Regions from separate parts of the Mesorhizobium yinganensis genome, predicted to be linked through region 1. Evidence: predicted binding sites of a transcription regulator. Region 1 holds the regulator's gene; the other holds the start of a gene.
What was found. The regulator PhoB, encoded in region 1, activates phosphate uptake and scavenging genes when phosphate is short. The targets are predictions, from matches to a motif close to TGTCATNNANCTGTCAT.
Positions count from the first base shown of each region.

Region 1 (3,508 bases):
GGTCATCCTGATGGACGAGCCGTGCTCGGCGCTCGACCCGATCGCCACCGCCAAGGTGGAAGAGCTGATCGACGAGTTGCGGGCCAACTACACCATCGTCATCGTCACCCATTCGATGCAGCAGGCCGCCCGCGTGTCGCAGCGCACGGCGATGTTCCATCTGGGCTACCTGGTCGAGGAAGGGGCGACGGACAAGATGTTCACCAACCCCGATGACAAGCGCACCCAGGACTACATTACCGGCCGCTTCGGCTGATCCCGGCCCGAGGAACACCAGAATGCGCGAACACACCGTTGCGTCCTTCGATCAGGACCTGAAACAGATCGACCAACTGATCCGCGACATGGCGGACCTGTCGACGTCGATGGTCGGCGCCTCCATCCGGGCGCTTCTACACACCGACGCCGCGGCGGCGCAGCGGATCATCTCCGATGACGCCATCATGGACGCCAAGCAGCGTGAGCTGGACGACCGCGCCATCACGCTGATCGCCAAGCGGCAGCCGATGGCCCAGGACCTGCGCGCCGTGCTCGGCGCCATCCGCATGGCGGGCGATTTGGAGCGGATCGGCGATCTTGCCAAGAACGTCGCCAAGCGCGTCGGCGCGATCGGTGAGGGGACGACGCCGCGTGGCTTGTCCCACGGCATCGACGACATGGCGACGATGGTCCTTGCCCAGATCAGCGGCGTCGTCGACGCCTATACCGGGCGCGAGCCCGCCGAACTCGACCGGCTGCGCGCCGAGGACGAGAAGATCGACCTCAAATACACCTCGGTGTTTCGCGAACTCCTGACCTACATGATGGAGGATCCGCGCAACATCACCACCTGCACGCATCTGCTGTTCTGTGCCAAGAACCTGGAGCGTATCGGCGACCACGTGACCAACATCGCGGAAAACGCCTATTATGTGCTGACCGGTTCGCAGCTTCCGGCGAACCGTCCGAAACTCGACGAGACGGCGACGACCGTCCTCGCCGAATAAAGGCAGGCGCGATGATCGCACCGAAGGTCATGGTGGTCGAGGACGAGGAGCCGTTGGGCGTCCTCCTCCGCTACAATCTTGAGTCCGAGGGCTATCAGGTCGAGGTCGTCATGCGCGGCGACGAGGCCGAGATCCGGCTGCAGGAGAATGTGCCGGACCTTCTGGTGCTGGACTGGATGCTGCCGGCGGTTTCCGGCATCGAACTGTGCCGGCGGCTGAGGATGCGCCCGGAAACCGAGCGCCTGCCGATCATCATGCTGACGGCGCGCGGCGAGGAAAGCGATCGGGTGCGCGGGCTGGCCACCGGCGCCGACGACTATCTGGTCAAACCGTTTTCGACCCCCGAATTCGTGGCGCGTGTAAAAGCGCTGCTGCGCCGCGCCAAGCCGGAAGTGCTTTCGTCGGTGCTCAAGGTCGGCGATATCGTGCTCGACCGCGAGTCGCACCGCGTCTACCGCAAGAAGAGCGAGATCAAGCTCGGCCCGACCGAGTTCCGGCTGCTGGAATTCATGATGCGCCATCCCGGCCGCGTGTTCTCGCGCGGGCAACTGCTCGACAATGTCTGGGGCGAGACGATCTATATCGACGAGCGTACCGTCGACGTGCATGTCGGCCGGCTGCGCAAGGCGGTCAACACCAACCGCCTGCCCGACGTCATCCGCACCGTGCGCGGCGCGGGCTACGCCATCAGCGATGAATGATCGTCGTCCCGCCGCGTCGTCGCGGCGAGCGCCGTCTTTGGGCAATACCCTCCGTTTCCCACCATTGAAATGCCCGAGCCTGCTGTCCCGCGGGCGTTAGCTTTTTGTTATCCTTAATGCGCCACTCTGGCAGGCATGAAGCCTGCGGGAAACCATATGGAAATCCTGTCCAAGGATCGGAACATCGCCGAGATGGACGCCCTCATGGACGCCCAGGACGACCGCAAGACCAAGCTGGTCGACCGTCGCGCCATCCATGAATCGGTTTCTTATCTCAGGAGCCACGGCTTCGATACCGAAGAGGTCCAGCGCTGCCTGGTGCGCTATTTCTATGTCGACCTCGACCTGCTCAACGAAGCGCTGACGGAACACTGAACGCCCGGCTTTTCAGGCGAAATATGGACTGCTACGCTTCGACAGTCCTTGCGCTGACGTCCACTCCAATATGTTCAGGCGGAGCGCGATGGATTTTGCGCCCTCGCGACATCCTGGCGCTCGTTACGCGCGCTCCGCTATTTTCCGCGACCAGTCGCCGGCCGATCCTGTAGGCCACATAGCCGGCCAGCGCGGCCGTTGCCAAACCCAAGCGTGTCATTTGGTGGCCCTCCGTTTCCTCGGCCCGGTGCGAGATGGATTTGGCGGAACGGGTTCGGCTTCAACGTCAGGTGTCATGTATTTCGCGGCGAGCCGGGTCGCCACCACTGCCAGCCCAAGCCGTACAAGCCATTTGAACATCGAAAACCTCCATTCGTTGCGGTGGAAACTCGCATGTATGCGGAGAGGTTCCGGGAATGTTGGCGGTCCGTGCCGGCGCTTTCCAATCAGCAGAAAAAGCCATGCGACCTTTTCGCCGCCCGTGCGTTGAACCGGCCAACGGAGGCAGAACTCATGGCTAGGAAAGTGAAGCAAGGCGGCCAACTCGCAGCCGGTCAGGAACTCGAAGTTCAGCATCTGGCGGAGACGACCGACCTCTCGCCTCGACAGGCGCGCGAACTTCTGAAGCGCCACGGTAACGACTGGGAAAAGATCCGCAAGGAAGCGGAGACATTCAAGGCCGAGAGCTAGGGCCAAAGGCGCAATGGCGACGCGACTTTCGCAATTATTCTTGGTCCAGCTGTGAATTGGGGGCGCTAAAGGCGGCGAACCGCGCTAAAGACGGCGTGGTTTCTTCTCTCGTATTTCGAGCCCGATGTCTTCCAACACCGCGACCGCCGCAAGCCAGCGTTATGCTGCCTTCCGGCACCGGCCGTTCCTCGCCTTCTGGGCGGCGCGTTTCCTGGCGACGTTCTCGACCCAGATCGTGTCCGTCGCGGTTGGCTGGCAGGTCTACGACCTGACGCGCGATCCGTTCGATCTCGGCCTTGTCGGCATTATCCAGTTCATCCCCTCGCTGCTGCTGGTGCTGATCACCGGGGCGATCGCCGACCGTTTCGGCCGCCGCCTGATCATGGGGCTCGCGGCGGGGCTGGAGGCTCTCTGCGCGCTGGCGCTGCTTCTGCTTTCGCTGCGCGGGTTGACGAGTGTCGTGCCTGTGTTCGCGGTGCTTGCCGTGTTCGGCATAGCACGGGCTTTCTTCGGTCCTGCTGCTGCCTCGCTGGTGGCCAATCTCGTGCCGCCCAAAGATTTCGCCAATGCCGTAGCCTGGAATTCCTCGGCATGGCAGACCGCGACCATCGTCGGCCCTGTCGCCGGCGGCCTGCTCTACGGCGTCTCCGCCGAAGCGGCCTATGGCGTTGCGACATTGCTGATGCTGGCGTCAGCCGTGCTCATCTTCAGCATTCCCAAGCCGGCACAGCGAACCGGCACGGAGCGCCCTTCGAT
Region 1 is NZ_JBEBMH010000007.1:113,626-117,133, forward strand. It holds gene pstB (phosphate ABC transporter ATP-binding protein PstB) at 1-256, shown strand, start outside; gene phoU (phosphate signaling complex protein PhoU) at 279-986, shown strand; gene phoB (phosphate regulon transcriptional regulator PhoB) at 998-1,687, shown strand; gene ABMA59_RS15480 (hypothetical protein) at 1,844-2,062, shown strand; gene ABMA59_RS15485 (hypothetical protein) at 2,576-2,752, shown strand; gene ABMA59_RS15490 (MFS transporter) at 2,877-3,508, shown strand, end outside.

Region 2 (3,508 bases), on a different contig from region 1:
GCAACCTCCCTCATCCTGAGGTGCGAGCCCGCACGGCGCTGAAGACTGGCGATAACTTTCGCGGGCGAGCCTCGAAGGACGCACCCATGAGCAAACAGCCCCGTTCGTTCCCGAACGGGGCTGTTTCAGTTCAACGGCCCTCACTTCGCCTTCAGGAATTCACCGACCTCGATCAGCACGAACTCGTTGTCGTCGGCCTTGTCCAGCGCGCGGCCGGCCGAGAACGGCAGGTTGTTGTCGTCGCCCACCACGATGTGCGTATCGTCGACGAGGTCCACATTCTCGATCGTGTTGAACGGCATGTCGTAAAACCCTTCGCCGCCGCCCTGGCGCTTCTTGTTGTCCGGGTCGGAGATCTTGAGCAGATCGATGTAGCCGATCTTGCGCACGGCGCCGCCGGCATTGGCGTCGGTCATCTCGATCTTGTAGATGCGCTTGAATTTCGCCGGCATGGCGAAGCAGTCGGCCGCCGGGTTCTTGGGATCGGCGCAGGCCTTGTCGACCGTTCCGGCGCCCTGGTCGCGCTCGATGACGAGGGCGGTCGTGCCATCGATCATGTTGAAGTCGCCAATGGCATCGCCGCCTTCGGCCGACAGCGGATAGAGCCAGCTACGGCCGGTCCAGGCCTTGCTGGCGACGTCCAACTCGATGATGCGCAGCGCCCGCTCGCCGTCCTTCTGCTCGGACACATGCTCCATCTTGCCGTCCTCCTTGAACAGCGCGCCCTCGAGCAGGGCATAAAGTTTGGTGCCGTCCTTGGACTGTGCGAGGCCCTCATAGCCGCCGGAGCGCTTGACGTTGAAGGACGGCATCGGCAGCGACGGATTGGCCTGCAGCGTGAGCGTCGGATGGTCCGGCGACTTCACCGGCTTGCCGTCGACGACGGTATCGATCACGTCGGTCAGCCGGCCCTCTAGGTCGAACTTCAAGAGATAAGGGCCGAATTCCTCGCCGACCCAAAAACCGTCCGCGACCGGCTGGATCGATTCGACATCGAAGTCGCCGCCGGTCAGGAAGCGGTTGTCGGTGCCTTCCAACACGATCGGGAACGGCGCCCTCTTGTCAGGATCGGTCAGGAAGATGGTCTGCATGCGCTCGACAGTGCCCGCGTCCCAGTCGAACTTGACTTGGTGGATCATCAGGGCGGCGTCCGTCGAGTTCAGCTTGTTGCCGAAACCGTTGTCGGAAAGCGTCCAGAAGGTTCCGTCACCGGCGTTCTTGATGCCGGAAAAGCCCTGCACGGGCTGGCCGTCGAAAGGCAGCGACAGGCCGGTCAGGCGTACGCCGTCCTTGCCAGGCACGCTGCCGAGTTCGGTTGCGCGCTTGCGGTCGGGCGTCGTGAATTTTCCCGAGGTCTGCAGATGTTCCGGCGCGTTTTCCGGCGCCTTGATGATCGTGTTGGCCGGCAGGATGGCATGGCCTGCGAGCTTCGACGGGAATACGGTTTCGTCGGCGAATGCCGCCGTCGTGGTCAGGGCGAGCGCGGCAACAGCCGCGAGAACAGAGTGTCGCATGATTTGCAATCCGTCTTGAGAGGAATAACGGATCATGCGCTATGGCCGCCGGATGTCGGGCGGTTGAAGGTTCGATGAAACTTCCATGAAGGGCACAGCTTCGCACGCGGGCGGCATTCCGCCGACGCATGACAACGACGCTCAGCCCGGTTTCCCGGAGATCACGCCGCCGCTCACCGCCTCCCGGCATCCCGTCGTGGTCGGGAATGTCAGCGGAAGCCCTTTTAGCGAGCGCACCGCCAGATAAGCCCAGGCCTCGGCCTCCGTCGCGTCGCCGTCGAGCCCGGCATCCTCCGCCAGCGCCACCTCCGCGCCGGCTCGCTCGGCGCCTTTGCGCAGATCGCCGACGATGTGCGGGTTTTTTCGCCCGCCGCCGCAGACGATCCACAGCCTCGGCTTTTCCGGCATGTGCTCCACGCTTTTCAGGATCGCCTCGGCGGAGACGGCGGCCAGCGTGCGGGCGCCGTCGGCGAGTTCCATCCCGCTGGCCTTCTCCAGCGTGAAATCATTGCGGTCGAGCGATTTCGGACCGGCCTTTTGGAAGAACGGATTGTCGAGATAGGCGTCGACCACCCTGCGGAGCACGCCGCCCTCGCTGGCGATGGCGCCGCCGGCGTCGTAGGGCACGCCGCCCTCGCGCGACACCCACTGGTCGATCAGCGTGTTGCCGGGACCGGTGTCGAAGGCGACCGGATCGCCCTTCTCCGGCACGTAGGTGACGTTGGAGATGCCGCCGATATTGACGAAGACCATCGGATATTTTCGCGGAAAATCCGCCGGCAGCGAGCGCGCCAGCGCCGCGTGGTAAGCCGGCACCAGCGGCGCGCCCTGGCCGCCGAAAACCATGTCGTTGGCGCGCATGTCGTAGACGACCGGAATGCCGGTGCGCGCCGAAAGCAACTGCCCGTCGCCGATCTGCACGGTCAGGCCGAGATGCGGGCGGTGCAGCACCGTCTGGCCGTGGAAGCCGAGAACGTCCGGCTTGCCCCAGTCATTGGCGGCGTTGCGCAGAAACAGTTGGACCGCGTCGGCATGCCGCCCGGTGATGTCGCGCTCCAGCTCGGCCAGGTCGCCGGGCCGCTCCGCGCGGCGGATGATGGCCTTGGCCTCCTCCAGCCCGGCCTCGATGCGCCGGCGGAACACGGCATCGTAGGCCACGAAGAGCGACGGCCCGCGCTCGACACGATTCTCGCCGTCAGTGCGCAGCATGGCAAGGTCGATGCCGTCCATCGACGTGCCGCTCATCAGGCCGATCGCGGTGACAAGGTTCATTTCGACGCCGTCCTTGTGATTCCCAACCCGCCGATGCTAAAGCCCCGCAGCCGCGCGCGCCATGCGCGGCTCTCCCGTATCGTCTTCCGGAACGCCGTCATGCCCGCCTTCAAGTCCGACTACCTGCGCATCCTCTCCGAGCGCGGTTTCATCCACCAGATCTCCGACGAGACCGGGCTGGACGAGCTTTTCGCCAAGCAGGCGGTGACCGCCTATGTCGGCTACGACGCGACCGCGACCAGCCTGCACATCGGCAACCTGATCTCGGCGACCATGCTCTACTGGATGCAGGAGACCGGCCACCGGCCGATCGCACTCATGGGCGGCGGCACCTCGATGATCGGCGACCCGTCGTTCCGCGACGAGCAGCGCGGCCTGCTGACGGCGGAAAAAATCGCGGAGAACATCGAGGGCATCAAGAAGATCTTCGGCCGCATCCTGCGTTTCGGCGATGGCCCGAACGACGCGATCATGGTCAACAATGCCGACTGGTTGATGAAACTCAACTATGTCGAGTTCCTGCGCGATGTCGGCAGGCATTTCTCGGTCAACCGCATGCTGACCTTCGACAGCGTGAAGCTCAGGCTCGACCGCGAGCAGTCGCTGTCCTTCCTCGAATTCAACTACATGATCCTGCAAGGCTACGACTTCGTCGAGCTCAGCCGCCGCTACGACTGCCGGCTGCAGATGGGCGGCTCCGACCAATGGGGCAACATCATCAA
Region 2 is NZ_JBEBMH010000021.1:66,607-70,114, forward strand. It holds gene ABMA59_RS27335 (esterase-like activity of phytase family protein) at 141-1,514, opposite strand; gene ABMA59_RS27340 (anhydro-N-acetylmuramic acid kinase) at 1,656-2,786, opposite strand; gene tyrS (tyrosine--tRNA ligase) at 2,886-3,508, shown strand, end outside.
Region 2: ABMA59_RS27335 (esterase-like activity of phytase family protein) is a predicted target of PhoB. The motif match lies at 1,589-1,605, and genes of this name have one in related genera.